DNA from 4 places in the Enterobacter sp. JS8-1 genome. Region 4 is predicted to be linked to each of the others. Evidence: predicted binding sites of a transcription regulator. Region 4 holds the regulator's gene; each other region holds the start of a gene.
What was found. The regulator sigma-54, encoded in region 4, starts transcription at its own class of promoters, with help from an activator protein. The targets are predictions, from matches to a motif close to GTTGGCACANNTTTCGCTNT.

Region 1 (7,451 bases), 520 kb from region 4:
GAACAGATCGCTTTCCAGCAGTCCCGCAGGCATCGCGGCGCAGTTCATCTTCACCATCCGGCGGCTGTTGCGGTTGCTCAGGTTATGGATAGCGCGGGCAATCAGCTCTTTACCCGTACCGGTTTCGCCGAGGATCAGCACTGTGCTGTCGCTCTGCGCCACCATCTCAACCTGCTTGAGCACGCTGTACATGGCGTCGCTGCGCCCGATGATTTCGCCAAACTCGCTGTCCACATTGTTGAGCTGTTCGGTCAGGGCGAGGTTTTCGTCCACCAGCCGCTCTTTCAGGCGGTGGATCTCCTGGTAGGCGAGGGCGTTATCCAGCGCGATGGAGATACGCTCGGCAATCTGGCGCAGCAGCTTCAGGTTGGCGGTGGTGAATACGCCTTCCTCACACTGCGCCAGCTTCAGCACGCCCAGCATGGTGTTGCCGGACATCAGCGGCAGCAGGCACAGGGTCTGAATTTTGTTGCCCCAGGTGTTGAACAGCATTCGCTCGTAAGGGGCCACCGGATCCTGTTCGTTCAGGTTGAGCAGCAGGATCTCTTTGCTTTTAAACACCCGCTCGGAGAGCGTACCGGCCTCATCGACCTCGCTCTGCTCGTGTGCCGGATTGGCCTCATCAAGATAGTGGGTGGAGTAGATGTTCAGCTTGCCCTTGCGATGGCCGCGAAGCGCAATGCTGATGGCATCGATTTTGAAATAGTGGTGGATCTCTTTCGAGACTTCGCTGACCAGCTCATCCATGTCGAGGCGCGACAGCACGGCGTTAGTGATGGCGACCAGAATGCGGAAGTTGTCGCGCTCGCGGCTCAGCAGGTCGTAATCTACGTTGTTGGTGACGCGGCTCTGGATCTGCTCAGCCACCACGGCCACTATCTGGGTAAAGGTGTGCAGGCGCTCGTATTCCGCCTCGCTCCAGGGCTGGTCGGTCGTGCGGATAAACTCGCAGCCGCCAAAAATCTGGCCCTCTGCCGCCAGCGGCAACATGCAGTAATGCCCGAAAGGCTGATAGAGATTGCTCTCCGCCAGCCTTGGCCACGCCATCCTGAACTCCGCAAAATTGCAGTGCAGCACTTCAGGCCGGGAGAGTATACGGCGCACCGGGCCATGCGCGAGGTACGTTTCGTCCTCATACTCAAACACTTTGCCGTTATCACGCGTTGAGTAGTAGCTCGCGCGATGCGTTCCGCTATGCCACAGCACAATCGCGGCGCTGTCCGCCAGCGCAGATTGCCTGACCAGCCGGGTCAGGGCATCGCTCAGCGCGCCGAGATCGGGCTGCTGTAAAAGTGTGCGCGTGATGTCAAACAGGCCTTGCTGTCCAAGATCGCTCATCGGTGTATACGGCATATTGCTTTCCAATAGAAACTGGCAAAAAAAGAGATTCAGTGCTGACCGCTTATGGCGCGGTTCTAGCAAATTCGGGGTAAGGGTTCCGCGTGCGGCAGATCCAGCGTGCGTTTAACGCCATACAGCCCGGCCAGGCGCACCCCTTTGCGCTCAACCACTTCGCCAATGATAGCGGCGTTTTTTCCTGAGGGATGGGCGCGAAGCTGTTCCAGCACCGCTTCTGCAGCGGTACGTTCCACGCCGATCACCAGTTTACCTTCGTTAGCAAAGTTAAGCGGATCAAGTCCCAGCAGTTCGCACAGTCCGCGCACGGCAGGCTTGACGGGCAGATCGCGCTCGGTCAGCTCAATGCCGCATCCGCAGCTTGCCGCAAACTCGTGTACGACGGCATTCACGCCGCCTCGGGTGGCGTCCCGCAGGGCTTTTACGCCCGGAAGGGTACGCAGGGTTTGAATCAGCGGTGTGAGTACCGCGCAGTCGCTGCGCAGTTCGCCGTCCAGACCTAAGCCTTCGCGCAGGTTAAGAATGGTTGCCCCGTGGCAGCCCAGCGTTCCGGTCACGATCAGCACGTCGCCTGCACCAAGCTGCTGCGCGCCCCAGTGAATGTCGGCCGGTATTGCCCCCATTCCTGCAGTATTGATGAAAAGTTTATCCGCCGCGCCGCGCTGGACCACTTTGGTATCACCGGTGACGATAGCAATGCCCGCTTCGCGTGCGGTCTGCGCCATGCTGCTGACCACCGCGTTAAGCGTTGCCATCGGTAAACCCTCTTCGAGAATAAACCCGCAGGAGAGGTAGCGCGGAACCGCGCCGCTGACGGCGATATCATTGGCCGTACCGCAAATGGCGAGCTTGCCGATATCACCGCCGGGAAAGAACAGCGGGTCGATGACGTAGCTGTCGGTCGAAAACGCCAGTCTGTCACCGTGGGCGGTAAGCGTTGACAGGTCAATGCGCGCCTGGTCTTCCTGCTCGGCCAGCCAGGGGTTGTTGAATGCTTCCATAAACAGCTGATTAATGAGCTGCTGCATCGCCTGACCACCGCTGCCGTGCGCCATTTCAACCGTGTTCATGCTTCACACTCCTGATTGCGGAACTGATACCACGCGGCGCAGGCTCCCTCGGAGGAGACCATCAGCGCGCCAAACGCGGTTTGCGGGTTACAGGTGTTGCCATATAACGGGCAATGATGAGGTTTGCATTTGCCGGTGAGTACCTCACCGCAGCGCGCGCGCGGATCGTCACACACCTGCTGCGGCTGCGGGCGAAAATGCGCCTCTGCGTCGAAGGATTGATACGCGGGCGTCAGGCGCACGCCGGATTCGGCAATCACCCCCAGACCGCGCCATTCGCTGTCGCCCTCAACGCTAAACACGTCGGCTATCGCCTGCTGCGCTCGTTCATTACCCGCATCGGGCACCACGCGGCGATACTGATTTTCCACCGCGCTCAGGGCCGCTATTTTCTGCTCAACCAGCATGGTTACGCCTTGCAGTAGATCAAGCGGTTCGAAACCAGCCACCACTAACGGACGATTGTACTGTTCAGCGATAAAACCATAGGCGTCTGTGCCAATCACCATGCTGACGTGGCCCGGTGCCAGAAAGGCGTCAATGCCGTTTTCCGGCTCCTCCAGCAGGCTGCGCAGCGTGGGTATGAGCGTGATGTGCTGGCAGAAAAAGAAAAAGTTCTCGACGCTGCGCGCTTTAGCCTGCTGCAGCGTGATGGCGGTGGCGGGCATGGTGGTTTCAAACCCCAGGCCAAAAAACACGACCTTGCGTGCGGGGTTATCCGCTGCCAGCGTCAGGGCATCCATCGGCGAATAGACGATCCGGATGTCGGCCCCGCGCGCTTTCGCCTGCAGCAGCGAGCCATTTTTCCCCGGCACGCGCATCGCGTCGCCAAAGGTGCAGAAAATGACGTCGGGCTGGCTGGCAATGTCGATGCAGCTGTCGATACGCCCCATCGGTAAAACGCAGACCGGGCAGCCGGGGCCGTGGATAAACTCGATGTTTTCCGGCAGCAGCTGGTCGAGGCCAAATTTGAAGATGGCGTGCGTGTGTCCGCCGCACACCTCCATGATCCGCAGCGGTCTTTCTTTGGTGTAGTCCAGCAGCGCCGCGCGCGTTTTCAGGTGCCTGATAAGCTGCATCACCTGTTCCGGTGCGCGGTATTCATCAACGTAACGCATGTGCTATCGCTCCTCGCCGTACAGAAGCGCGCCCACGTCAGGCTCCACGTCGAACATGTTTTGCAGGGCGTCGAGCGTGTCGCGGGCTTCCGCTTCGTTAATCACGCTCATGGCAAACCCAACGTGGACCAGCACCCACTGGCCGAGACGCGATGCGCCCGTTTCATCGCTGCTGCCCACCAGCGTGAGATCGACATCGCGCAGGATACCGCAGACTTCAACTTTGGCCTGGTTACCGTCGATGGTGTGAATTTGTCCGGGGACGCCTATGCACATCGTTCGCTCTCCAGCCAGTTCAGCCATGCATCCATCCCGTCGCCGCGCGTGGCGGAGACCAGCAGGATCGTAATGTCCGGGTTCACTTCCCGGGCGCAGGACAGGCATTTATCCACGTCGAAATTCAGGTACGGCAGCAGATCAACTTTGTTCAGCAGCATGATGGAGGCGGCGGCAAACATATGTGGGTACTTCAGCGGTTTGTCTTCCCCTTCGGTGACGGAGAGCACCGCGACTTTATGCCGTTCGCCAAGGTCAAAGCTCGCCGGACAGACCAGGTTGCCGACGTTTTCAATGAACAGGATGCCGTTATCCGCCAGCGGCAGACGCGGCGTGGCGTCTGCAATCATCTGCGCATCCAGATGGCAGCCTTTGCCGGTGTTGACCTGAATCGCCGGCGTGCCGGTTTCGCGAATGCGCGCCGCGTCGTTAACGGTTTGCTGGTCGCCTTCAATGACGGCGCAGGAAACGCGTTCGTTCAGGCGTTTGAGGGTTTCGGTCAGCAGCGTGGTTTTGCCGGAGCCGGGGCTGGACACCAGGTTCAGCACCAGCTGTTGACGGGCGGCAAAGCGGGCGCGGTTGCGGGCGGCGAGCCGGTTATTTTTGTCCAGTACGTTGATCTCCACGTCCAGCATCTGGCGCTGGCTCATACCCGGCGCGTGGGTACCCGCTTCGCCGTGGCCGTAGTGCAGATCCCCCGCAGGGGATTGCTGCGGCGCAAAGGTGATACCCGTCAGCGTCGCCGCAGGACGCGGGGCCGGTGAAAAGGGCGCGGAGCGAAACGCGGAATGAGGACGGTGTTCATCCCCTTCGATATACAGGTTGCCTTCGGCGCAACCGCAGGTGCTACACATACATTACTCCTTCTCAATTTCGAGGCGTTGGATCTGCATACCGTCATCCGCCACGATCCGCAGCCCGGTATTCTGGCACTGCGGGCAGCGCTGAACCTTTGATGACAGCAGGGTCACGTACTGCTGACACTGCTCGCACCAGCACTCCGCCTGCTGCTCTTCAATATGAAGCTCGCAGCCTTCTGCCAGCGTGCCGCGACACACCAGTTCAAAACAGAAGGTCAGGGCGCTGGTCTCGACGCAGGAAAACGCCCCGATCTTCAGCCAGACGCCGGTGACGCGCTTCGCGTGGTTTTGCACTGCCTGCTGTTCGATAAGCTCCAGGGCCCGCTGGCAGAGGGTGATTTCGTGCATGACGCCTCCTCAATGAATTGCGCCATTGAATGCAATAACGGTGCCAGCTTGATTTTTGTTAGGGCGTGACGGTGTCAACACTGTCGAAATGACACGTCGACACCGCGCGGTTGACAGTGCGATAAGAGTTAAAGGTCATATATATCATAAGGTTAAAAATTGGCATGGAATCTGCTTAACAGCCGCTATCTCCATTAACCGGATACCTTTTATGACTATTTGGGAAATCAGCGAAAAAGCGGATTACATCGCGCAGCGCCATCAGCAGCTCCAGGATCAGTGGCACCTCTACTGCAACTCTCTGGTTCAGGGGATCACCCTGTCAAAAGCCCGTTTGCACCATGCGATGAGCTGCGCGGCGCAGGGCGATATGCGCTTTGTCCTTTTTGGCCACTTCACGGTCTTTGTCACCCTGGCGGACAGCTTTAACAGCCACACCATTGAGTACTTTGTTGAGAACAAAGAGGGTGAAAAACAATGTATTGCGCAAGCGCAGTTGATGGCTGACGGCATGGTCGATGGCTACGTCAGCAACCGCGATCGCCAGCAGGTGCTCGAGCACTATCTGGAGAAAATCGCGCCGGTTTATAACGGGCTTTATACCGCGGTTGAGCACGACCTGCCGGTCGATCTGAAGCAGCTGACGGCGGGAAATGCCTCCGCAAACGTTGCCTGATAACCAAGTGTCGAAAGTGTCGATAAGACAGTTTTTCTTCGTCAAAAATGACCATCACCTGAGGATTGCCCGGTGAACCGTTTTGTAATTGCTGACTCGACGGTCTGTATTGGCTGTCGAACCTGTGAGGCGGCGTGTTCGGAAACCCACCGCCTGCACGGGCTGCAGTCCATGCCGCGTCTGCGCGTCATGCGTAATGAAAAAGAGTCTGCTCCGCAGCTCTGCCACCACTGTGAAGATGCCCCGTGCGCGGGTGTATGCCCAGTGAATGCCATCACCCGCGTTGATGGCGCTGTCCAGCTCAACGAAAGCCTGTGCGTAAGCTGCAAACTGTGCGGCATTGCCTGCCCGTTCGGTGCCATTGAATTTTCCGGCAGCCGCCCGCTGCATATTCCGGCAAACGCAAATACCCCGAAAGCGCCGCCCGCGCCACCCGCACCGGCGAAGGTGAGCACGCTATTGGACTGGGTGCCCGGCATCCGCGCCGTCGCGGTGAAATGCGATCTGTGCAGCTTTGACGAACAGGGCCCGGCCTGCGTGCGCACCTGCCCGACCAGAGCATTGATTCTGGTCAACATTCGCGACATCGCCCGCACCAGCAAGCGCAAGCGCGAGCTGACCATCAACAGCGATTTTGGCGATCTTTCGCTTTTGCAGGCGCTTAACGAGGGGGCGAAATGAACGCGATATTCATGATTAACAGCGCCGTGGCGTGCTTCACTGCCGCCGCCGTGCTGGCGCTGGTGTTCTCTTTCCATAAAACCCTGAGCGGCGGGATCGCCGGTATCGGCGGGGCGGTCGGTAGCGTGATGACGCTCGCTGCGGGCGGTGTCGTTCTGATCGGCGGGCAATCTGTTGAAACACTCATGCCGCTGATTCGTCATACCGTGGCTATTACTCCGCTGAATGCCATCTGGCTGGTGACCTTTGGCCTGTGCGGACTGTTTATCAGCCTGTTCAATATCGACTGGCACCGCCATGCGCACGCCAAAGCCAACGGCCTGCTGGTTAACCTGCTGATGGCAACGGCGGTCTGTACCGTTATCGCCAGCAACCTCGGCGCGCTGGTGGTGATGGCGGAGATCATGGCGCTGTGCGGCGTGTTCCTGACGGGCTGCAGCGCCTCCGGCAAGCTGTGGTTTGCGCTGGGACGCCTCGGCACGCTGCTGCTGGCGCTGGCCTGCTGGCGGGTGTGGCAACGCTTCGGCAAGCTGGACTTCGCTGCGCTCAACGGGCATCCGCTGGGGAATGACGTCTGGCTGCTCGGCACTGTGGGCTTTGGCCTGCTCGCCGGAATCATCCCGCTGCACGGCTGGGTGCCGCAGGCGCATGCAAATGCCTCTGCACCTGCCGCTGCATTGTTTTCCACCGTCGTCATGAAGGTAGGACTGTTTGGTATTCTGAGCATCACGCTGGCTGGCGGCCAACCGCCGCTGTGGTGGGGCGTCGTGCTGCTGATTGCCGGTATGATCACCGCGTTCGTCGGCGGGCTGTACGCGCTGATGGAGCACAACATCCAGCGCCTGCTGGCGTACCACACGCTGGAAAACATCGGCATCATCCTGCTCGGAATGGGCGCGGGCGTGACCGGGCTGGCGCTCAATCATCCTGCGCTGATCGCGGCCGGGTTTATCGGCGGTCTTTATCACCTCGTCAACCACAGCCTGTTTAAAAGCACCCTGTTCCTCGGCGCGGGAAGCGTCTGGTTCCGCACCGGCCATCGGGATATTGAAAAGCTGGGCGGGAT
Region 2 (7,451 bases), 1.7 Mb from region 4:
AAAGAACTCATCACTTCCTACATTCCAGCCAAGACGTACATGTTTAACATAGCCTGAACGCAACAGATCGCAGGCCTCTTTGTAGTCGTGGGCGGTCGACAGTTGTTGTTTCATTTTCTCTTCTTCAGAAGTTTACGTAGTGCTTTGATTTCTTTAGGAGTAAATGGAGAAACGCTCTCTTCTTCCGTATGCTGATTATCAATATCCTCTTCCGATACTCCCGCCTCTTCTACTGCTTCAAACGCCAGCAGCAGCAGTTTCTCTGTAGTCACGCTTAAATTCTCATTATTAACTTCGGCATAGTGGCGAAGTCTTTCTTTTAGCGCTTCATCAATTTTAACATTTAAAACCGCAGTAGCCATAATTGTCACTTCCCTTCGGAATACGTGTTTAATTTAATACACGAAGTTAACTTTCTAATCCAGATATATATTTTTTGCTTATGACGGAAAAAAGACACCCGATAATAAAATGACAGTCTATTATTACAGGTTTATGACAATATTATTTCAGTTAAATGAAAGATATATTTCTAGGCTTATAAAGACCACTTTATCTATAAGGATTAATAGCCTGAGAGCAAGGGTATCTAAAGCAGAAGATTTTTTAGGGGGAGAAATGGGTGGGGGCCCTGCCAGCTACATCCCGGCACACACGTCGTCTGCCCTGGCTGCTTCCTTCCGGACCTGACCTGGTGAACAGAGTAGCGTTGCGGGAGAACCAACAGAGCCCCCATTGAGAGCGTTGTTAACCAACGCGCTGGCGCATTATCCCTATGCCGCCCGTCAATTGCAAGCCATGGGCATCTGGATGCTGGTTTATTGCGCAAACTTAAGCGGCAATCGCCTTCATCTTCGTTTACCATCACACTTCATTACGACCCACTGGAGTGATAAATGGACGAACATGACTCTTTTCCGCAACGCGTGTGGCAAATCGTGGCCTCCATCCCGGAAGGGGTTGTCACCACCTACGGTGAGGTAGCGCGTCTTGCAGGCTCTCCGCGCGCGGCGCGTCAGGTGGGTGGCGTTCTGAAGCGGCTCCCGGAAGGAAGTGCTTTGCCGTGGCATCGAGTGGTGAATCGTCACGGTGTCATTTCGCTTACCGGGCCGGATTTGCAGCGCCAGCGTCAGGCGTTATTGTCAGAAGGTGTGCAGGTGTCAGGTTCGGGACAGATCGATTTGCAGAAATACCGTTGGGTGTACTGAACCCTCTCCCGCAGGAGAGGGTAAAGGCAGGAATTACAGCTGCGTAGGCGGGGTTGCGACGGCCGGCTGGTTAGTCTGAGGCGCAAGCGGAACTTCCGTTTGCTGCACCGGGACCAGATTCAGGTCAACTTTTGTTCCACCGTTGTTAATCGCTTCGTGCACCGTGTCGGTAATAAAGACCAGTTTATCGTTGATCGTTACCGCCGCACTCAGCAGGATACGCGCATTTGGCTGCACATCTGCTGGGTTGTAAGGCAGTACGAAGCTAAATGGCGCCTGTTTGCCCTCGGTGCGAACCGCACGCTGCGCCAGCACTTTCGACGGTGCATCAGCCAGTGAAGCATCAGACAGCGTTACCGTTAATACCGCATCCGGCGGCAGAGCCACTCTTTGCTTGATCCAGATTGTACCGGATACATTTGGCTGCTGAATTGACTGCTGTGAAAGTGTATTAATCCCGTTCGGGTCAGCTGCGGGCACCGGCACCTGAGCGCTCTTACCTGCACAGGCGGACAACGCCACCGCAATAGCTATACCACTTAGCATAGGCACGAGTTTCATTGAAGTCTCCTTATCATCAATGCACCAGCGGGATCGATCCCATCCGATGTCGTTTCATTCACATAACGTATTCAAGTGTGGCACAAATCAATGATTAACGCCTGAATTCTCCCCGATATTCAGACTAATCTACCCATCGGACCACTTTCATTTCTGCGTTATACTCTGCGTATCTTTCGCCACGGCGTTTATTGAGGACGACTATGAGTCAGGCACTGAACAATCTGCTGACATTACTGAATCTGGAAAAAATTGAGGAAGGACTCTTTCGCGGACAGAGCGAAGATTTGGGTTTACGCCAGGTCTTCGGTGGGCAGGTCGTGGGACAAGCGCTGTACGCAGCCAAGGAAACCGTCCCGACTGACCGTCTGGTGCACTCCTTCCACAGTTACTTCCTGCGCCCTGGCGATAGCGCAAAACCCATTGTCTATGATGTTGAAGTGCTGAGAGATGGCAACAGTTTTAGTGCTCGCCGCGTGGCAGCCATTCAACATGGCAAACCGATCTTTTACATGACCGCCTCTTTCCAGGCGCCTGAACCGGGCTATGAGCATCAAAAAGTGATGCCGCCAGCCCCTTCGCCTGACGATCTCAAATCGGAAACCGATATCGCCCGCGCGCTGGCGCATCTGCTTCCGCCACAGGTAAAGGAGAAGTTCCTCTGCGATAAGCCGCTTGAGATCCGCCCCGTTGAATTCCATAACCCGATGAAAGGCCACACTGCAGAACCGAAACGTCAGGTCTGGATGCGTGCCAACGGTACAGTGCCGGAAGATCTCCGCGTTCATCAGTACCTGCTGGGCTATGCATCTGACTTTAACTTCCTGCCTGTGGCGCTGCAGCCGCACGGCGTGGGGTTCCTGGAAAAGGGGATGCAGGTCGCCACCATCGACCACTCGATGTGGTTCCACCGTCCATTCAACATGAATGAGTGGTTGCTCTACAGTGTGGAAAGTACGTCGGCATCAAGCGCGCGCGGGTTTGTGCGCGGGGAGTTTTATACGCAGGATGGCGTGCTGGTCGCCTCGACGGTGCAGGAAGGGGTGATGCGTAACAGAGGGTGATGTTGTGCGGCCTGATGCCCTCACCCTGACCCACGGGGAGAGGGAATACATACTAAAAACGGCAACCGAAGTTGCCGTTTTGCTGTTTATTATGCGTTATACGCATTCTCGCCGTGGCTGTTGACGTCCAGACCCTCGCGTTCCTGCTCTTCCGGTACACGCAGGCCGACAGTCATGTCCGCCAGCTTATAGCCAATAAAGGCCACTACAGCAGACCAAACAACGGTGATGGCAATACTTTCCAGCTGTACCAGCACCTGGTGAACCATGGTGACGCCTTCCGCATAACCCACGCCGCCCAGTGATTTGGCAGCAAAGATCCCGGTCATGATACAGCCGACGATGCCGCAGACGCCGTGGACACCAAATACATCGCAAGGGTCGTCAACGCGCAGAACACGTTTCAGAGCGGTAACGCCCCACAGACCCGCAAGGCCTGCAACCAACCCCACCAGCAGCGCACCACCTACACCCACGTAACCACAGGCTGGTGTGATACCGACCAGACCGGCAATAGCACCCGAACAGGCACCCAGCAGAGACGGTTTACCGCGAACGGCCCACTCGCCAAAGACCCAGGAGAGGATTGCACCCGCCGTTGCGACAACGGTGTTCACGAAGGCCAGCGCGGCGATTTCGTTAGCGGCACTTGCAGAGCCTGCGTTGAAGCCAAACCAGCCAAAGTAGAGAATCGCCGTACCGGTAAACACCATCGGCAGATTGTGCGGCTTGAACGCTTCTTTCCCGAAGCCCACACGTTTGCCAATCAGGTAGGCACCCACCAGGCCCGCGACTGCGGCGTTGATGTGTACAACGGTGCCGCCCGCAAAGTCCAGCGCACCATGGCTCGCCAGCAGACCACCGCCCCATACCATATGCGCGATAGGCACATAAGAGAGCGTCAGCCAGACCACCACGAAGATCAGGACGGCAGAGAAACGAATACGCTCAGCAAGCGCACCCACAATCAGCCCGACGGTGATGCAGGCAAACGATCCCTGGAAAGCAACGTGGATGTACTGATAGAAGCTTCCCATCAGCGCGGTCAGCTCGATATTTTTCAGCATCACCCAGTCGAAGTTACCAAAGAACGCATTGCCCGTGCCGAACGCCAGCGAGTATCCGTAAACTACCCACAGCACGCAGACCAGCGCGAACGTTACCGCAACCTGCGTCAGCATGGAGAGCACGTTCTTGCCGCGGATCAGGCCGCCGTAGAACAGCGCAATGCCCGGAATAGACATAAACAGCACCAGCGCGGTGCTAATCATCATAAAGGCGTTATCGGCTTTGTCTGCCACGGCAGGCGCAGCCAGAGCCAGGCCCGGCAGCAGTGCCAGCGACCCCAGAGCCGTTTTGAGTGTTGCTATCTTCATTTTCTCGATCCCTATCACTGTGTGCCAGGAGTTACTTACAGAGCCGCTTCGTCAGATTCGCCGGTACGAATGCGAATGACGCGCTGCAGTTCGGCAACGAAAATTTTGCCGTCGCCAATTTTGCCGGTGTAGGCCGCTTTGCTGATGACATCAATGACCTCATCAAGCTGGTCATCCGCAATCGCGACATCGATTTTTACTTTTGGCAGGAAATTCACGCTGTATTCCGCACCGCGATAAAGCTCGGCATGACCCTTCTGACGACCAAAGCCTTTCACTTCGGTGACAGTCAGTCCCTGAATACCCATTGAAGACAACGCTTCACGTACGTCTTCGAGTTTGAATGGTTTGATTACAACCGTAACCAGCTTCATAAATCCCCTCCAGTCAGAATTCGGTAATGGCCGCAGCTAACACGTAAGGGACATTGCAAGGGGTGTGCCAGAATTGAAAACAGCGAGAAAACGGCGGGCGATGAGCCAGGAATGGGGTTCAATACCGAACGGGTGAAAAAAAACGCACCATGGCAGTGCATAGTGCGTTTCAGTATTGCACCAACAGGAATGACTGTTAGCAGCTTGCCTGTTTTTGGTGCATCAGGCGCTCAGCGACTCTTCTTCGCGCGCGCTGGCTGCCAGCTCTTCACCTGCCAGCTGCAGCTGGTACATCTGCCAGTAGCGTCCTTTCTCTTCCAGCAGTTGTCTGTGCGTACCTCGTTCAACGGCCTGTCCACGATGCAGCACCAGGATGGTATCGGCATCGACAATGGTTGATAGGCGATGCGCGATGACCACCAGCGTGGTGTGATCCCGAACAGCGGCCAGCGCCTGCTGGATGGCCTGCTCGGTACCGGAGTCAATGCTGGCCGTCGCTTCATCGAGAATCAGCACCTGCGGCGTTTCAATCAGCACGCGCGCCAGGGCCAGCAGCTGTTTCTGCCCTACGGAGAGGTTATTCCCCTGCTCGCCTAGTTTCGTATTGATACCCTCACTGAACCCGCGCGCCAGATCGGCCAGCTGCACTTTCTCCAGCACCTCCCAGACCTGTTCCTGGGTAAAAGGCCGACCCAGCGTGACGTTAGCGTAGAAGGTATCGGCCAGTACGACCGGGTCCTGTTGCACCATGGCGACGCCCTTACGCAGCACATTGTGGCTGAGTGATGCAAGCGGGCGTCCATCGAGGCGGATCTCACCTTGCGTTAACGGATAGTAGCCCATTAACAGACTGGCGAGCGTACTCTTGCCGCTGCCGGTATGCCCCACCAGCGCCACGAAGCCGCGCGACGGTACCTCAAGATTAATGTCCTGTAAGACAAGCTGGTTATCGCGGTAAGCAAACGAGACCTTATCAAAAGCAATCGAACCGCTTTGCAGAGGACGTTCATCATCGCCATAGGTTTGACGCGGTCTGTCCATCAGCTCGAACACGCGTTCACCGGCGACCACCGCCTGTTGCAGCATCGATTGCTGGGTAGTGAGCTCAATCAGGGGTTCGTTAAGGCGCCCCAGATAGCTGATGAAGGCATATAGCACCCCAACCTCAATGGTTCCACGCGTTGTCAGCCCAAACAGCATCAGCAGGCCACAGAGGACCAGCGCCGAGAACAGGCTAAGCAATGGACGCAGCAGGAAGCCGTCCAGACGTAACGTCTGCATACGCGCCATATAGTGCGAACGGCTGGCTTCGCCCATGCGCTCGCCAAAGCGCGCCTGCTGGCGGAACTGCTGGATGACGCTCATGCCGTTGATCACTTCATTGAAGCCATCATTGATGTCAGCCAGATAAGCGCGCACCCGGCGAACAATCGGCGTGCTGTAGCGCTGGTAGATCACCATCACGATCAGCACCGCCGGGAAGATAGTGATCGCCACCAGCGCCATACGCCAGTCGAGGCTGAACATGGCGACCAGCATCGCACCGATCAGCGCGGCGCTGCGCAACACGGTTGCCACTACGGTGACGTAGAGATCGCGGATCACTTCAGTATCGTTGGTCACGCGCGAAATCACCTGCCCGACCGGCTGGGTGTCAAACTCGCTCAGCGGCTGGCGCAGCGCGGCATCCATGACATCCGTACGCAGTTGCTGTACCACGCCCACGGCTGCCCGGTTAAAGAGCAGCGACTGGGCATAGTGCAGCCCTGCCGCCGTTAACTGTAGCCCAACGTAGGCCACGCCTAAGCCTGCGACCAGCCCCCACGGCAGATAGCTTTTTGCCACCATATTGTCGATGAAATAGCTGATAAGCAGGGGGCCGCTGACTTCGGCAATCGCCGCAATCCACAGCAGAAGCACGGCAACCGAAAGCGGTTTACGCCATGGCGAACCGTAGGCCAGAAGGCGTTTGAGCGTCGGCCACATTGTTCCGAGCTTACGCATGGGTCGCCTCCTCATCCAGCGCCGCTTCCAGCTGCTGATAACGATACATGTCGCGATACCAGCCCGGCTGTTCCGCCAGCTGCTCGTGCTGCCCGCGCTGGGCAATATGCCCGTGCTGCAACACCAGAATTTCACTGGCTTCCGTCAGCGCCGACAGGCGGTGGGCGCTGATGATCACCGTGCGTCCTTCTCCCCACTGACGAAGATTGTGCAGGATCTGATGCTCAGTACGACCATCAACAGCGGAAAGCGCATCGTCCAGGATCAGGATTTCAGCATTCAGCAGCAGCGCACGCGCGATCGAAATTCGCTGCTTTTGTCCGCCGGAGAGCATCACCCCGCGCTCGCCGACTTCCGTTTCATAGCCCTGCGGCAGACGCAAAATATCGTCATGAACGCTGGCTAAGCGCGCCACATGTTCAATCTCGTCCTGTGTTGCCGAAGGATGACCGAGGGCGATATTGTTCGCGATGGTATCGGAGAATAAAAACGGCGTCTGGCTCACCACCGCCAGGCGGCTACGCCAGCCGTCCAGCAGCAGGTTCGACAAGGGAATGTCATGAAAACGAATATCGCCCTGCGTCACGTCGAAGTGGCGCTGCAGCAGAGAGAGAACGGTGCTTTTTCCGGCTCCCGTTGGGCCGCAAATTCCCAGCATCTGTCCGGGCTGCAGGGTGAAGTTCACGTTTGCGAGCACCGGATGCGTCGTCTGTGGATAGCTAAATGACTGAATATCGGCTTTCACGGTCCCGCGCCCATCGGGAACGGCTTCGCTGCCGTCCTTCACCACCGGCGCTTCCGCCAGCATCGCGCGAATACGGCTGTACGCGGCGCTGCCGCGCTCAACGATGTTAAACATCCACG
Region 3 (7,451 bases), 540 kb from region 4:
GCCTTCGACCACTTCAGCTTTGATAAACTCTTTATGGGCACCGACGGCATCGACCTGAACGCGGGCGTTACGACGTTCAACGAGGTGTTCAGCGTCAGTAAAGCGATGTGCAATGCCGCGCGGGAAGTGATCTTGATGGCAGACTCGTCGAAGTTTGGCCGCAAAAGCCCCAACATTGTCTGTAGCCTTGAAAGCGTTGATAAGCTGATTACCGACGCGGGTATCGACCCGGCGTTCAAGAAAGCGCTGGAAGAGAAAGGAATCGACGTGATCGTAACCGGAGAAAGAGATGAGTGATTTTCTGTTAGAAACGGGCCGCCAGACGCTGATGCTGGAACTGCAGGAAGCCAGCCGCCTGCCGGAACGTCTGGGCGAGGATTTTGTCCGCGCCGCCAACACCATTATCCACTGCGAAGGCAAAGTGATCGTGGCGGGCATCGGTAAATCTGGCCATATCGGCAAAAAGATTGCCGCGACGCTCGCCAGCACCGGCACCCCGGCGTTCTTTGTGCATCCGGCAGAAGCGCTGCATGGCGATCTCGGGATGATTGAAAGCCGCGACGTGATGCTGTTTATCTCCTACTCCGGTTCGGCCAAAGAGCTGGACCTGATTATTCCACGTCTGCAGGAAAAATCGGTCGCCCTGCTGGCGATGACCGGAAAATCCCGCTCGCCGCTGGCGCTGGCCGCCAAAGCGACGCTGGATATTTCCGTTGAGCGTGAAGCCTGTCCGATGCACCTCGCCCCGACCTCCAGCACCGTTAACACCCTGATGATGGGCGACGCGCTGGCCATGGCGGTGATGCAGGCGCGCGGCTTTAACGAAGAAGATTTCGCCCGTTCGCATCCGGCAGGTGCGCTCGGCGCACGCCTGCTCAACAAGGTTCACCACCTGATGCGCACCGACGATGCCATTCCGCAGGTCAAACTCGATACCAGCGTCATGGACGCGATGCTGGAGCTCAGCCGCACTGGTCTGGGGCTGGTTGCGGTCTGCGATGACAACGGGAACGTCAAGGGCGTGTTTACCGACGGCGACCTGCGCCGCTGGCTGGTAGGCGGCGGCAGGCTGGAAACAAAAGTGTCGGACGCCATGACCAAAGGCGGACTGACGCTCAACGCCGAGAGCCGCGCCATTGAAGCCAAAGAGGTGCTGATGAAGCGCAAAATCACCGCCGCGCCGGTGGTGGATGATGCCGGCAGGCTGTGCGGAGCTATCAACCTGCAGGATTTTTATCAGGCCGGAATTATCTAACCCTTCAGTCCCAGACGCTTCGCCAGCCTGTGCAGGTTGGCGACGTCCATCTCCAGCGCCCGCGCGCACGCCGCCCAGCTGCGGTTATTCTGCTCCAGCGCGCGGGTAATCATCTGACGCTGAAACGCCTCCGTGGCTTCACGCAGATTTTCATTCGCTATCTCTGGTGCCGCCTGGGCAACAGCCGGTGCGGTTTCATCCTGAAGCGCAAAATGCCGCGCGTGGATCACTACCTCGTCACCCGAGCGCGTCGCCCGCGCCAGCACCACCGCGCGGTGGATCGCATGCTCCAGCTCGCGCACGTTGCCTGGCCAGCCGTAACTCAGCAGATGCGACCTCGCCCCCGGGCTCAGCACCACGCGGGAAAGCCCCATCCTGAGACGGCACTGCTCGCAGAAAAAGCCCGCCAGCAGCACCACGTCGTCCCCGCGCTCGCGCAGCGGCGGCACCGTAAGCGGGAACACGCTCAGGCGATGGAACAGGTCAGCGCGGAAGTTCCCGGCCAGTACCTCTTCACGCAGGTCGCGGTTGGTGGCGGCCAGCACGCGCACGTCCACTCTGTGACTGCGATCATCCCCCACGCGCTGGATGTCGCCGTACTGCAGGACGCGCAGCAGCTTGGCCTGCAGCGACAGGGAAAGCTCGCCAATTTCATCCAGAAACAGCGTGCCGTTATCGGCCATTTCGAACTTGCCGCTGCGGTTGCTAATGGCCCCGGTAAACGCCCCTTTGACGTGACCAAACAGCTCGCTTTCCGCCACGCTTTCCGGCAGCGCGGCGCAGTTGAGGTACACCAGCGGGTTCACCGCGCGCGGCGAGGCTTCGTGAATAGACTTCGCCACCAGCTCCTTACCGGTGCCGGTTTCCCCGAAGATCAGCACGTTTAAATCTGAGGCGGCAACAATCTCAATCTCTTTTTTGAGCTGCGCCATACCCGGAGAAAGACCGATCATCTCCGTGTGCGTTACCTGTTCAAACGCCGCCGGGCTGCCGGGAAGAATGTTCTGGCTCTCCAGCTGTTCAATCAGTAGGGCATTGTTCAGCGCCCCAGCGGCCAGGGCGGCAATCAGGCGCAGCTCTTCGTCGCTAAAGGTGTCGAACTGGTCCGGCGACAGGCCGTCGAGGGTCAGTGCTCCGATCAGATTTTGTCCGGCAAACAGCGGCAGGCCGATACAGGCGTGCACCTTCAGGCTCTCCTGTCCGGGAATAAGCCCGTCGTACGGATCGGGCAAGTCGCTGTCCGCCGGGAAGCGCACCACGTCCCCCGCGCGGGCGATAGTTTCCAGACGCGGATGGCCTTCAAGGGTAAAACGCCGTCCGAGCACGTCCTTCGCCAGCCCGTCGATAGCCAGCGGAATAAACTGCCGCCCTTCATAGCGCAGCAGCGCCGAGGCGTCACACGCCAGCACGTGGCGCAGCGTGGAGATCAGCCGCTGAAAGCGGTCCTGATGGCCGATACCGGTTTGCAGCTCAATGGCGATCTTCGCCAGCACGTCGACGGAAAAGCTCATAGTGACCTCGCTGTCATTTTGACAATGTATGTTGTCATATTGACACTGATTTTAATAGTCATAATGACTACCCATTACGGATCATAAGAATTTTTATCAAACAAAATCAATATATTAAAAGTTGGCACGCAACTTGATATAGGCAAACCATCTTATTTGAAAATGCTGTATTACGTAGAGGTTGCTATGTCTATTCTTGTTAAAAATAACATTCATTGGGTCGGTCAACGTGACTGGGAAGTGCGCGATTTCCACGGGACGGAATACAAAACGCTGCGCGGCAGCAGCTACAACAGCTATCTCATCCGCGAAGGAAAAAACGTGCTGATCGATACCGTCGATCACAAGTTCAGCCGCGAGTTCGTGCAGAACCTGCGCAGTGAAATCGACCTGGACGCCATCGACTACATCATCATCAATCATGCGGAAGAAGATCACGCCGGCGCGCTGACCGAGCTGATGTCTTACATTCCGAACACGCCGATCTACTGCACCACCAACGCCATCGACTCGATCAACGGCCACCACCACCATCCGGAGTGGAACTTCCATACCGTGAAAACCGGCGACGCGCTGGATATCGGCAACGGCAAACAGCTGATCTTCGTGGAAACCCCGATGCTGCACTGGCCGGACAGCATGATGACCTACATGACCGGCGACGCGGTGCTGTTCAGCAACGACGCCTTCGGCCAGCACTACTGCGACGAGCGCCTGTTCAACGACGAAGTGGACCAGACCGAGCTGTTCGAGCAGTGCCAACGCTACTACGCCAACATCCTGACGCCGTTCAGCCGCCTGGTAACGCCAAAAATTACCGAAATCCTCGGCTTTAACCTGCCGGTGGACATGATTGCCACCTCCCACGGCGTGGTGTGGCGTGAGAACCCGACCCAGATCGTCGAGCTGTACCTGAAGTGGGCGGCGGACTATCAGGAAGACCGCATCACGATCTTCTACGACACCATGTCCAACAACACCCGCATGATGGCGGACGCCATTGCCCAGGGCATCAACGAAGTGGACCCGAACGTGGCGGTGAAAATCTTCAACGTGGCGCGCAGCGATAAGAACGAGGTGTTGACCAACGTGTTCCGCTCTAAGGGCGTGCTGGTGGGCACCTCCACCATGAACAACGTAATGATGCCGAAAATTGCCGGCCTTGTGGAAGAGATGACCGGCCTGCGTTTTCGCAACAAGCGCGCCAGCGCCTTTGGCTCCCACGGCTGGAGCGGCGGCGCTGTAGACCGTCTGTCTACGCGTCTGCAGGATGCCGGTTTCGAAATGTCCCTGAGCCTGAAGGCGAAATGGCGTCCGGATATCGACGCCCTGGAGATCTGTCGCCAACATGGCCGCGACATTGCCCGTCAGTGGGCGCTCGCTCCGCTGCCGGAAGTGACGGCAAAACCAACCGAACAGCAGGAAGCCTGCGCCTGTGCCGCCGCGGCAGCCGCCGATCTCGGCCCGCGCATGCAGTGCAGCGTCTGCCAGTGGATTTACGATCCTGAACTGGGCGAACCGCTGCAGGATGTTGCCCCGGGCACGCCGTGGCGAGACGTGCCGGACAACTTCCTCTGCCCGGAATGTTCACTCGGTAAGGACGTCTTTGACGAACTGGGTACGGAGGCAAAATGAGCAACGGTATCGTCATCATCGGCTCGGGCTTTGCCGCCCGCCAGCTGGTGAAAAACATCCGCAAGCAGGATGCCAGCGTGCCGCTGACGGTGATTGCCGCCGACAGCATGGACGAGTACAACAAGCCTGATTTAAGCCACGTCATTAGCCAGAATCAGCGCGCCGAAGACCTCACCCGCCAGACGGCGGGGGAGTTCGCAGAGCAGTTTAACCTGCGTCTGTTCCCGTACACCTGGGTCACCGATATCGACGCCGATGCCCGCGTAGTGAAAGCGAAAGAGAAAACCTGGCAGTACGACAAGCTGGTGCTGGCCACGGGTGCCTCTGCGTTTGTGCCGCCGATTGAAGGCCGCGAGCTGATGATCACGCTCAACAGCCAGCAGGAGTACCAGGCCAGCGAAACGGGGCTTCGCGACGCTCAGCGGGTAATGATTGTCGGCGGCGGGCTGATCGGCACCGAGCTGGCGATGGATTTCTGCCGGGCGGGCAAATCCGTCACCCTGGTTGACCACGCGGCGAGCATTCTTTCGGCGCTGATGCCCGCAGAAGTAAGCAGTCGCTTACAGCATCGCCTGACCGACATGGGCGTGCATCTGCTGTTGAAATCGCAGCTGCACAGCCTGAGCAAAACCGAAGGCGGCATTCGTGCCACGCTCGACCGCAGCCGCAGCGTTGAGGTGGACGTGGTTATTGCGGCGACGGGCCTGCGCCCGGAAACCTCGCTGGCGCATCGTGCAGGGGCAGAAACAGGCCGTGGTGTGAAGGTAAATAGCTATCTGCAAACCACGCAGCCTGATATTTACGCCCTGGGCGACTGCGCTGAAATTAACGGTCAGGTGCTGCCTTTTTTACAGCCAATTCAATTAAGCGCGATGTATCTGGCGAAAAACCTGCTCGGCGGCAGCGCGCCGCTGAAATTACCCGCCATGCTGATTAAAGTCAAAACGCCGGAATTACCGCTGCACCTTGCCGGTGAAACGCAGCGTCAGGATCTGAACTGGCAAATTACCCTCGAACCGCAGGGAATGGTCGCGCGCGGTGCCGATAATGAGGGGCAACTACGCGCTTTTGTCGTCAGTGAAGACCGAATGAAGGAGGCTTTCGCTCTGCTGAAACTGTTACCTGCCTGACCCTCTTTTTGCCGGGTGGCGCTTCGCTTACCCGGCCTACAGCACGACCACGCTTACTTAACCTTTGGATTTAATTATCCACCGCCCCGATGTCCCGGGGCTTTTTTTTACGCATTCTATTCATCAAATAAATGCAAAGCAGGTATATCATCGCTATCAATCCCTTATTTATTATTCCCATTAATACTTAAATGCGGAACAGGTGAAAAACATCACCCTGTTTTATTATTCGCCGCTGGACTAGTCTGATAATTAATTAATCAGCCGGAGACAAATCATGGCGACTTTTAATACCGAACTCAAATATCTTTCTCGTTATTTCAAAGAAGCGAAGCATGCTGAGCACATTTTATTTCGCTGGCTTTATTTGAGCCCGGAGGCGCGCATTGAGCGTCTGCGCGAGCTGATGATGCCGGTCAGTGAGCCTGAGCGGTAATTGCCGGGCAAAACCGGAACACTTTACGTATACCAGCACTTTTTCTTCCGCAAAAAAATCCTACACTCTCAGCATCCCTTTTTCACAGGTATGCCGCTATGCGCCAGCTTCAGAAAATCCGTCAGTATCAACGGCTTTATCAGCACTACGGTGCAGCGCCAGCGTCCACGACTATCGCGGAAGTCGCGGAGGTTGCGCTGTGCAGCGAACGTCATGCGCGCACCCTGCTGCGCCAGCTCGCTCAAAGCGGCTGGCTAAGCTGGAACGCGCAGCCGGGGCGCGGGCACCGTGCCACCCTGCACTGCCTGACAACCACCAGCGAACTGAGCGCGCCGCTGATGCACGCCTGTCTGGAAAAAGGCGATTACCAGAGCGCGCTGCAGCTGGCCGACGGCGATCCGGCCAGCCTGCACCACATCATCACCCCGTTTTTAGGCGGCAAATGGCTTAAGCACCAGCCGACGCTGCGCATTCCGTGGTATCGCCCGCTGACCTCGCTGCATCCTGCCCTTCAGCGTCGCCGCGCCGAACAGCATATTATCTGCGCGGTTCACGCCGGCCTGACACGCTATGCACCCGGTAACGCGCAGCCGGTAGCAGATTTAGCCCATCACTGGGATGCCTCCGAAGACACGCTTCGCTGGCGCTTTTACCTGCGCAGCGGCGCGCACTGGCATAACGGTCAGGCCATCAGCGACGAAGATATTCTCAGCGCGATGCAGCAGGTGTTGGACGATCCGGCACGCAGCGCGGGGCTCGCGCACGTTCAAACGGTGTCGCTTGTCGCCCCCTGGTGTCTGGAGATTGCGCTGAACGTGCCCGATGCCATGCTGGCGCATCGTCTCGCGCATCACGCCTGTCGTCTGCCGCACCCGCAGCAGCCTGATATCGGCGCGGGCCCTTTTGCGATTGCCCATCACCACTCGCATTACCTGCGCCTTGAGCGTCAGCCCTGGTACTTTGCCGCGCACCCGCTGCTGCACGCGATTGAGTTCTGGCGCACCCGCAGCGAGGCGGAAAAAACCGCGTGGATCACCGTGGGTAAAGGCGACAATGCCCGGGAGGCCGTCACCTCCACCAGCGGCGGGTTTGCCTGGCTGATGCTGAACGCCGGGCTGCCGCAGCCGCTGGCCGCGTGGCTGCGTCAGGAGATTCAGCACATTAACCAGCAGCACCTCCGCCGGGAGGATGTCGATACCCGCACGGAGATCCTGCCCGGCATCACAACGCCCGCGTTTGCGGATGCCCCCGACGTGGCGCTCCCCGCGGCCCTTTCTCTGATCTGTTACGACACGCCGGGGCTGTGCGATCTGGCCAGCATGCTGCAAACGCGCCTGAAAAAGCGCGGCTGTGACGTTAACATCCAGCGGAAAGACCGCGAGGCGTGGCATGCGCCCGACGCGCTGGCGCAGGGAGATATCTTGCTGGGGGATTATCTGGCGGGTGAAGTACCGGTATTTGCGCTGGCAGAGTGGTTTACTGAA
Region 4 (7,451 bases):
GCAAAGGTTCAACCTTTACCCTGACGGTGCATGCGCCTGCGGTGGCTGAAGAGGTGGAAGATACCTTTGAGAACGACGATATGCCGCTGCCCGCTCTGCATGTTCTGCTGGTGGAGGACATCGAACTGAACGTGATTGTGGCGCGTTCCGTACTGGAAAAACTCGGTAACAGCGTGGATGTGGCGATGACCGGTAAAGCGGCGCTGGAGATGTTTACGCCTGGCGAGTATGACCTGGTCCTGCTGGATATTCAGCTTCCTGACATGACCGGGCTGGATATCTCTCGTGAGCTTACGCGCAAATATGCTGCCGATGAGCTGCCGCCGCTGGTGGCGCTGACGGCGAACGTACTGAAAGACAAAAAAGAGTACCTCGATGCCGGTATGGATGATGTGCTCAGCAAGCCGCTGGCGGTGCCTGCCCTGACCGCCATGATCAAGAAGTTCTGGGATACCCGTGATGAAGAGGAGAGCACCATGACGTCTGTTGATAGCGCGAAAGCACATACCCTACTCGATACCGCAATGCTGGAGCAGTATATCGATCTGGTGGGGCCAAAACTGATTACCGATGGTCTGGCGGTTTTCGAAAAAATGATGCCGGGCTACTTAAGCGTGCTTGAGTCCAACCTGACGGCGCGCGATCGGAAAGGTATTGTTGAAGAGGGGCACAAAATCAAAGGTGCGGCCGGCTCGGTGGGGCTACGCCATCTTCAGCAACTGGGTCAACAGATTCAATCGCCTGATTTACCTGCGTGGGAAGATAATGTTGGTGAATGGGTTGAAGAGATGAAACAAGAGTGGCAAAACGATGTGGCGGTGCTGAAAGCCTGGGTGGATGCCAGAAAAAAATGACCCCGGCTTAACCGGGGTGCGCGAATACTGCGCCAACACCAGGGAAATCGTGGCTGCGCCTGATTTTTCGTGTTGTTTTCGCTTGGACGCCGCCTGAATATTGAGGCCGCACGCAGATAAGATAGCAAATCTTAAATGGTTTGTTACATGAATCAGTGAAATGTGTGAAGCATAGCGGTTTAATCAGAATTTTTAATGTGCTTCAGCAGGTTGCAAAGAAGGAACGTCATAATGAAAAAGATTGGTGTCGTGCTGAGCGGTTGTGGTGTTTACGACGGTTCAGAGATACATGAAGCCGTATTAACGCTGCTGGCATTATCTCGTCAGGGCGCTGAAGCGATCTGCTTCGCGCCGGATAAAAGCCAGGCGGATGTAATCAACCATCTTACCGGCGAGCCGATGGCGGAAACGCGTAACGTCCTGATTGAAGCCGCGCGTATCGCCCGGGGCGCTGTCCAACCCCTGGCGCAGGCTGATGCCTCAACGCTGGATGCGTTGATCGTGCCGGGTGGCTTTGGCGCAGCTAAAAATCTCAGCACTTTTGCTTCGGAAGGGGCAGAGTGCCATGTCGATCCCGATTTAAAACGGCTTGCCCAGGCGCTGCATGCAGCAGGCAAGCCGCTGGGTTTCATCTGTATTGCCCCGGCCATGCTGCCCCGGATCTTTGACTTCCCGCTGCGCCTGACCATCGGGACCGATATTGATACCGCAGAGATCGTCGAAGATATGGGCGGCGAGCATGTTCCTTGTCCGGTGGATGATATTGTGGTCGATGAAGACAACAAGATCGTCACCACGCCCGCCTATATGCTGGCGCAATCCATCGCTGAAGCTGCTACGGGCATTGATAAGCTGGTGGACAGAGTGCTGGTTCTCTCGGAATGAGCCGTAAATTTGCTGCGGGTACGTGGATAAAACGTACCCTGTTACGCGTTGTGCTTGTACTGGCCGTCTTCTGGGGCGGCGGGATCGCCTTATTCAGCATTCTACCGGTACCCTTTTCCGCCGTGATGGTTGAGCGCCAGCTCAGCGCGTGGTTGACCGGTGATTTCGGCTATGTCGCCCATTCGGACTGGGTAAGCATGGATGAGATCTCACCGTTCATGGGGCTGGCCGTGATTGCGGCAGAAGATCAGAAATTCCCGGAGCACTGGGGTTTTGACATGGCGGCCATCGAGAAGGCGCTCGCCCACAACGAGCGTCATGAAAATCGCGTGCGCGGTGCGTCGACGTTGTCGCAGCAGACGGCCAAAAACCTGTTTTTATGGGATGGTCGAAGCTGGGTGCGAAAAGGGCTGGAAGCGGGGTTAACCCTGGGGATGGAAACGGTCTGGAGCAAAAAGCGCATTCTGACCGTCTATCTCAACGTCGCTGAGTTTGGCGACGGCATATTCGGCGTGGAAGCTGCCGCGCAGCGTTATTTCAATAAGCCAGCCAGCCGTCTGAGTATGTCAGAAGCGGCGCTATTGGCCGCTGTTTTACCGAATCCCATCCGTTTTAAAGCGAGTGCGCCGTCAGGGTACGTGCGAAGCCGTCAGGCGTGGATCATGCGCCAGATGCGTCAGCTAGGTGGGGAAGGGTTTATGCAGCGAAATAATCTTATGTAGGGCGGGTAAGCGCAGCGCCACCCGCCTGACTGGCAGACTTTAATCTTCGTCGAACCCTGCGTTGAACAGCGCAATCACCGCCGCCAGCGCTTCCTCTTCCTGGGGGCCGGTGGCCTCGACTTCAATCTGGCGACCTTTCGCTGAGTCCAGCATTAGCAGCGCAATGACGCTATTCGCTTCAGCTTCAGTGCCTTCGTCATTGCGTAGCAAAACGTCTGCATCAAAACCCTGCATCAGTTCAAACAATTTCATTGCCGGGCGTGCATGCATGCCCAGCTTGTTGGTGATCTCAACGGTTTGTTTTACGGTCATGTTTTACGTTTTTCCAGCGTGCGATGACGGGACTGAACGTTCTTTCCGCGTGAGCGGAAGTAGTCGGCCAGCTGTTCGGCGATATAAACCGAACGATGTTTACCGCCGGTACAGCCAATCGCTACCGTCAGATAGCTACGATTGTTTGTCTCCAGCATAGGTAACCATAGCTCAAGGTAGCTTCGCGTCTGGTAGATAAAATTGTGAACTTCTGTGTGTCTGTCGAGGAAGGCCGCCACGGGCTTATCCAGACCGGTCATTGGACGCAGTTTGGGATCCCAGTGCGGGTTCGGCAGGAAGCGCACGTCGAAAACATAATCCGCATCGATAGGAATACCGTGCTTAAAGCCGAAGGATTCAAACACCATCGTCAATTCACGCTCGCGTTTACCCAGCAGGCGGGTTCGCAGCATTTCCGCCAGTTCGTGCACGGACATTTCGGAGGTGTCAACAATCAGGTCGGCCCGGGAGCGCAGCGGTTCCAGCAGATCGCTCTCTTCGTCGATGGCACTTTCCAGTGAAAGGTTTTTACTGGAAAGCGGGTGCAAACGACGGGTATCGCTGTAGCGACGGATCAGGGTGTTACGATCGGCATCAAGAAACAACAGCTGAGGCGAGAAGCACTCTGGCAGATTGCTCATGGCCTGTTCAAAGACCTCAGGTGATTCTGGCATGTTACGGACATCGATGCTGACGGCGGCAGAAATTTGTCTGTCCGCGAGCGTCCGCGCCAGATCCGGCAACAGCACCACCGGCAGGTTATCTACGCAGTAAAACCCCATATCTTCCAGCGCGCGCAGGGCGACGGATTTCCCCGACCCCGAGCGACCACTGACGATCATCAGCACCATGTTCCGTTTCTCCTCAGGACAACAGATGTGAAGGCCATCTCCCGGTTACGCATCATCCTGATTGCCTTCTGCTTCAGTGATAATCTGGAAGAGCTCTTCATCACTTTGCGCTGAACGCAGTCGACGGCAAATGGTTTTATCGGCCAGGCGTTTAGCGACCAGCGACAACGTATGCAGATGGGTCTTTGTCTGGTCTGCTGGCACCAGCAGCGCGAAGAGGAGATCGACGGGCTGGTTATCAATGGCATCAAAGGCGATGGGTGTTTCAAGCTGCACAAACACGCCGACGGCACGCAAGGTGTCTTCTTCGAGTTTGCCATGCGGGATCGCGATGCCGTTGCCGATGCCGGTACTGCCCATTTTTTCACGGGTCAGGATAGCTTCGAACACCACCTGTGGCGGCAGGCCCAGCTGTTTTGCGGCCAGTTCACTGATGATCTCCAGCGCACGTTTTTTGCTCTGGCAGTGAACCCCACTGCGGGTACATTCCTGGTTAAGGACATTGCTCAGTTGAAGAGCCGAATCGTTGTTCATCATAATTTCACCTAAGCGCTAACTGTACAAATGGCCTGTTGTGTCGCACAACAGGCCGTCCTGCACCCGTTAACTGCCCGGACAATTAGTGTTGTTTCAGTTTATCTTTATGTTTATTGAGCTGTCGCGCAAGCTTATCAATCAAGCCGTCGATAGCCGCGTACATGTCTTGCCCTTCCGCACTGGCATGGAGTTCACCCCCGTTAACGTGCAGGGTTGCATCCGAGATATGAGTCACTTTCTCCACTTTCAACACAATATAGACCTGATTGATCCTTTCGAAATACTGTTCGAGCTTCGCGAACTTCGTGTTCAGAAACTCGCGTAAAGCCTCAGTAATCTCGACGTTGTGTCCTGTGATATTGAGCTGCATAGTGTCTTCCTTATCGGTTGTGTCAAACCAGTTGTTTACGCTGGTTAGACGGCGGAATGGATAAAGACTCTCGATACTTCGCAACAGTACGACGTGCCACCATAATACCCTGGTCGGACAGCATGGTGGTTAACTTACTGTCACTCAGTGGCTTCGCGGGGTTCTCCGCGGCGATCAACTTCTTCACCAGTGCGCGAATGGCCGTTGACGAGGCTTCGCCGCCGCCTTCGGTATTCACATGACTGGAGAAGAAATACTTAAGCTCAAAAATACCGCGTGGACTGTGCAGATACTTCTGCGTGGTCACGCGAGAAATGGTTGATTCATGCATCTCGACGGCCTGGGCGATGTCCGCCAGTACCATCGGTTTCATAAACTCTTCGCCCTGCTCAAAAAAAGCCTGCTGTTGTTCAACAATACAGCGGCTCACGCGCAGCAGCGTGTCATTTCGACTCTCCAGACTTTTAATCAGCCAGCGTGCTTCCTGCAAATTGCTACGAATATATTGATTATCGGAGTCATTGCGCGCGCTGGTGCACATGGAGGCGTACTGCTGGTTGATTTGCAGGCGAGGAATGCTGTCTGAGTTCAGCTCAACTACCCAGCGACCGTTGTGTTTTCTGACTAACACATCCGGAATGACATATTCCGGTTCGCTGGTCTGGATCGACTGGCCGGGACGCGGATCGAGAGACTGGATCAGATTCACCGCTTCTTTCAGCACCTCTTCCTTCAGGCGCGTGACGCGCATCAGGGAGCGGAAATCGTGGTTAGCCAGCAGATCAAGATGATCGCTGATGATTAAGCGGGCTTCTTCAATCCACGGCGTCTCTTTGGCGAACTGCGACAGTTGGATCAGCAGGCAATCGCGGAGATCTTTCGCGGCCACACCGACCGGGTCGAAACGCTGAATGCGTTTTAGAACCGCTTCGATCTCTTCGAGTTCTATCTCGTCGTCGCCGATACTTTCCAGGATGTCGTCCAGGGTTACGGTTAAATAACCCGTATCGTCAACGGCATCGACAATCGAGGTCGCAATGGCGCGGTCGGTATCAGAGAAGGGGGTCAACTCCACTTGCCACATCAGGTAATCCTGTAGTGACTGGGTGGTTTCACCCTGATAAACCGGTAGCTCGTCATCCTGGTAGTCTGCACGCGTGCCGGAAGGGGTTCCGGCGGTGTAGATTTCATCCCAGCTGGCATCCAGCGGCAGCTCGTCCGGCATCTCTTTTTGTTCGAGCGCATCAGCGGTGTCGAGCGTTTCAGTGTCCTGCGTTTGCTGGGTTTCTACCTCGTCATGAAGATCGGTTTGCTCCAGCAACGGATTACTGTCCAGCGCCTGCTGGAGCTCCTGCTGGAGTTCTAACGTGGACAGCTGCAACAGACGAATCGCCTGCTGTAGCTGCGGCGTCATCGCCAGTTGTTGGCTGAGCCTTAATTGCAAACCTTGCTTCATGTTCAGAGCATTTTTCTCCGGTTCGGCGTTACGTTACCTCTACCCTATCAGAGTCTGAAGTCTTCCCCAAGGTACACGCGCTTAACATGCTCATCTTCGAGGATTTGCTGCGGTGTACCGTGGGCAATCAGATGGCCCTGGCTCACAATGTAGGCGCGTTCACAGACGGCCAGCGTTTCACGGACGTTGTGGTCGGTGATCAGCACGCCAAGCCCGCTGTCGCGCAGGTGTTCGATAATGCGTTTGATATCAATAACGGAGATCGGGTCAACGCCCGCGAAGGGTTCATCCAGCAGGATGAATTTCGGGTTGGCGGCCAGCGCACGTGCAATCTCGACACGACGACGCTCCCCCCCGGACAACGCCTGACCAAGACTGTCGCGAAGATGTTCGATATGAAACTCTTCCATCAGCTCGTTGGCGCGGTCGGTGCGCTGCTCGCTGGTCAGGTCGTCACGGATCTGCAGCACGGCCATCAGGTTGTCGTAGACGCTCAAACGACGAAAGATTGAGGCTTCCTGCGGCAGGTAGCCGATACCACGGCGCGCGCGCGCGTGCAGCGGCAGCAGGCTAATGTCTTCGTCATCAATGATGATGTTGCCAGCATCACGCGGCACAATGCCCACCACCATGTAGAAGGTAGTGGTTTTCCCTGCACCGTTAGGGCCAAGCAAACCCACAATTTCGCCGGAGTTGACGGTCAGGCTGACATCTTCGACGACACGGCGGCCCTTATACGCTTTCGCGAGGTTTTTTGCAGTTAATGTTGCCATAACGAATTAGTTACTCTTCTTTTGTGCCGGAGCCTGGCCTTTGCCTTTATCCTGCAGCTGCGATGGAACCAGCACGGTGGTGACGCGTTTGCCTTTCTCGCTGGAGGCCTGCATTTTCTGCTCTTTGACCAGATAGGTGATCTTGTCGCCGGTAATATTGCTGTCCAACTGTTCCAGATAGGCGTTACCGGTCAGGATGACCAGATCCTTCGCCAGCTCATAGTGCATATGCGAGGCACGGCCTTTCACCGGTTTGCCGTTGTCCTGCATCTGGTAGAACGTGGCAGGATTACCATAGCCATCAATAATCTCTTTGCCCTGCTCGCCGCCCGGACGGGTAACGACCACTTTATCGGCGTTAATTTTGATGGTGCCCTGGGTCATCACGACGTTACCGGTGAAGGTGACGACGTTACCTTGCATATCAAGGGACTGAGTGTCGGATTCGATATGAATCGGCTGTTCGGTATCGCCAGTCACAGCAATCGCGGGAAGACTGGCCGCCAGCAGTGCGCTGGCGATAATGGCTTTAAGGCTGAGTTTGTTTGTTTTGAATTTCATAGGAGGTTCTAACCTTTTCAATCAGCTCGGCGTTTTTGCTGCGTAAGTTCCCGCGCATTCTTAAACCGCTGGAATTAAATGTTGTGCCATACAGCGTGACCAAATCTTGCGAAGTCACGTCCTGGGTCAC

Region 1: the regulator sigma-54 is predicted to act here: its motif matches at 5,057-5,076, upstream of hypA (hydrogenase maturation nickel metallochaperone HypA).
Region 2: the regulator sigma-54 is predicted to act here: its motif matches at 4,636-4,655, upstream of glnK (P-II family nitrogen regulator).
Region 3: the regulator sigma-54 is predicted to act here: its motif matches at 2,887-2,906, upstream of norV (anaerobic nitric oxide reductase flavorubredoxin).

What each region holds. Positions count from the first base shown of each region.
Region 1 is NZ_CP185805.1:3,759,238-3,766,688, reverse strand. It holds gene flhA (formate hydrogenlyase transcriptional activator FlhA) at 1-1,353, opposite strand, end outside; gene hypE (hydrogenase expression/formation protein HypE) at 1,416-2,426, opposite strand; gene hypD (hydrogenase formation protein HypD) at 2,423-3,544, opposite strand; gene ACOQH0_RS17890 (HypC/HybG/HupF family hydrogenase formation chaperone) at 3,548-3,820, opposite strand; gene hypB (hydrogenase nickel incorporation protein HypB) at 3,811-4,674, opposite strand; gene hypA (hydrogenase maturation nickel metallochaperone HypA) at 4,678-5,028, opposite strand; gene hycA (formate hydrogenlyase regulator HycA) at 5,240-5,704, shown strand; gene ACOQH0_RS17870 (4Fe-4S dicluster domain-containing protein) at 5,777-6,385, shown strand; gene hycC (formate hydrogenlyase subunit 3) at 6,382-7,451, shown strand, end outside.
Region 2 is NZ_CP185805.1:1,105,120-1,112,570, reverse strand. It holds gene ACOQH0_RS05180 (hypothetical protein) at 1-114, opposite strand, end outside; gene ACOQH0_RS05175 (hypothetical protein) at 111-362, opposite strand; RNA gene ffs (signal recognition particle sRNA small type) at 630-726, opposite strand; gene ACOQH0_RS05165 (MGMT family protein) at 897-1,208, shown strand; gene ACOQH0_RS05160 (YbaY family lipoprotein) at 1,242-1,769, opposite strand; gene tesB (acyl-CoA thioesterase II) at 1,973-2,833, shown strand; gene amtB (ammonium transporter AmtB) at 2,923-4,209, opposite strand; gene glnK (P-II family nitrogen regulator) at 4,245-4,583, opposite strand; gene ACOQH0_RS05140 (SmdB family multidrug efflux ABC transporter permease/ATP-binding protein) at 4,806-6,587, opposite strand; gene ACOQH0_RS05135 (SmdA family multidrug ABC transporter permease/ATP-binding protein) at 6,580-7,451, opposite strand, start outside.
Region 3 is NZ_CP185805.1:3,737,830-3,745,280, forward strand. It holds gene srlR (glucitol operon DNA-binding transcriptional repressor SrlR) at 1-297, shown strand, start outside; gene gutQ (arabinose-5-phosphate isomerase GutQ) at 290-1,255, shown strand; gene norR (nitric oxide reductase transcriptional regulator NorR) at 1,252-2,766, opposite strand; gene norV (anaerobic nitric oxide reductase flavorubredoxin) at 2,953-4,401, shown strand; gene norW (NADH:flavorubredoxin reductase NorW) at 4,398-5,531, shown strand; gene ACOQH0_RS17795 (hypothetical protein) at 5,809-5,967, shown strand; gene ACOQH0_RS17800 (SgrR family transcriptional regulator) at 6,066-7,451, shown strand, end outside.
Region 4 is NZ_CP185805.1:4,275,222-4,282,672, reverse strand. It holds gene arcB (aerobic respiration two-component sensor histidine kinase ArcB) at 1-854, shown strand, start outside; gene elbB (isoprenoid biosynthesis glyoxalase ElbB) at 1,086-1,739, shown strand; gene mtgA (monofunctional biosynthetic peptidoglycan transglycosylase) at 1,736-2,461, shown strand; gene npr (PTS phosphocarrier protein NPr) at 2,501-2,773, opposite strand; gene rapZ (RNase adapter RapZ) at 2,770-3,624, opposite strand; gene ptsN (PTS IIA-like nitrogen regulatory protein PtsN) at 3,670-4,161, opposite strand; gene hpf (ribosome hibernation promoting factor) at 4,244-4,531, opposite strand; gene rpoN (RNA polymerase factor sigma-54) at 4,554-5,987, opposite strand; gene lptB (LPS export ABC transporter ATP-binding protein) at 6,035-6,760, opposite strand; gene lptA (lipopolysaccharide ABC transporter substrate-binding protein LptA) at 6,767-7,321, opposite strand; gene lptC (LPS export ABC transporter periplasmic protein LptC) at 7,290-7,451, opposite strand, start outside.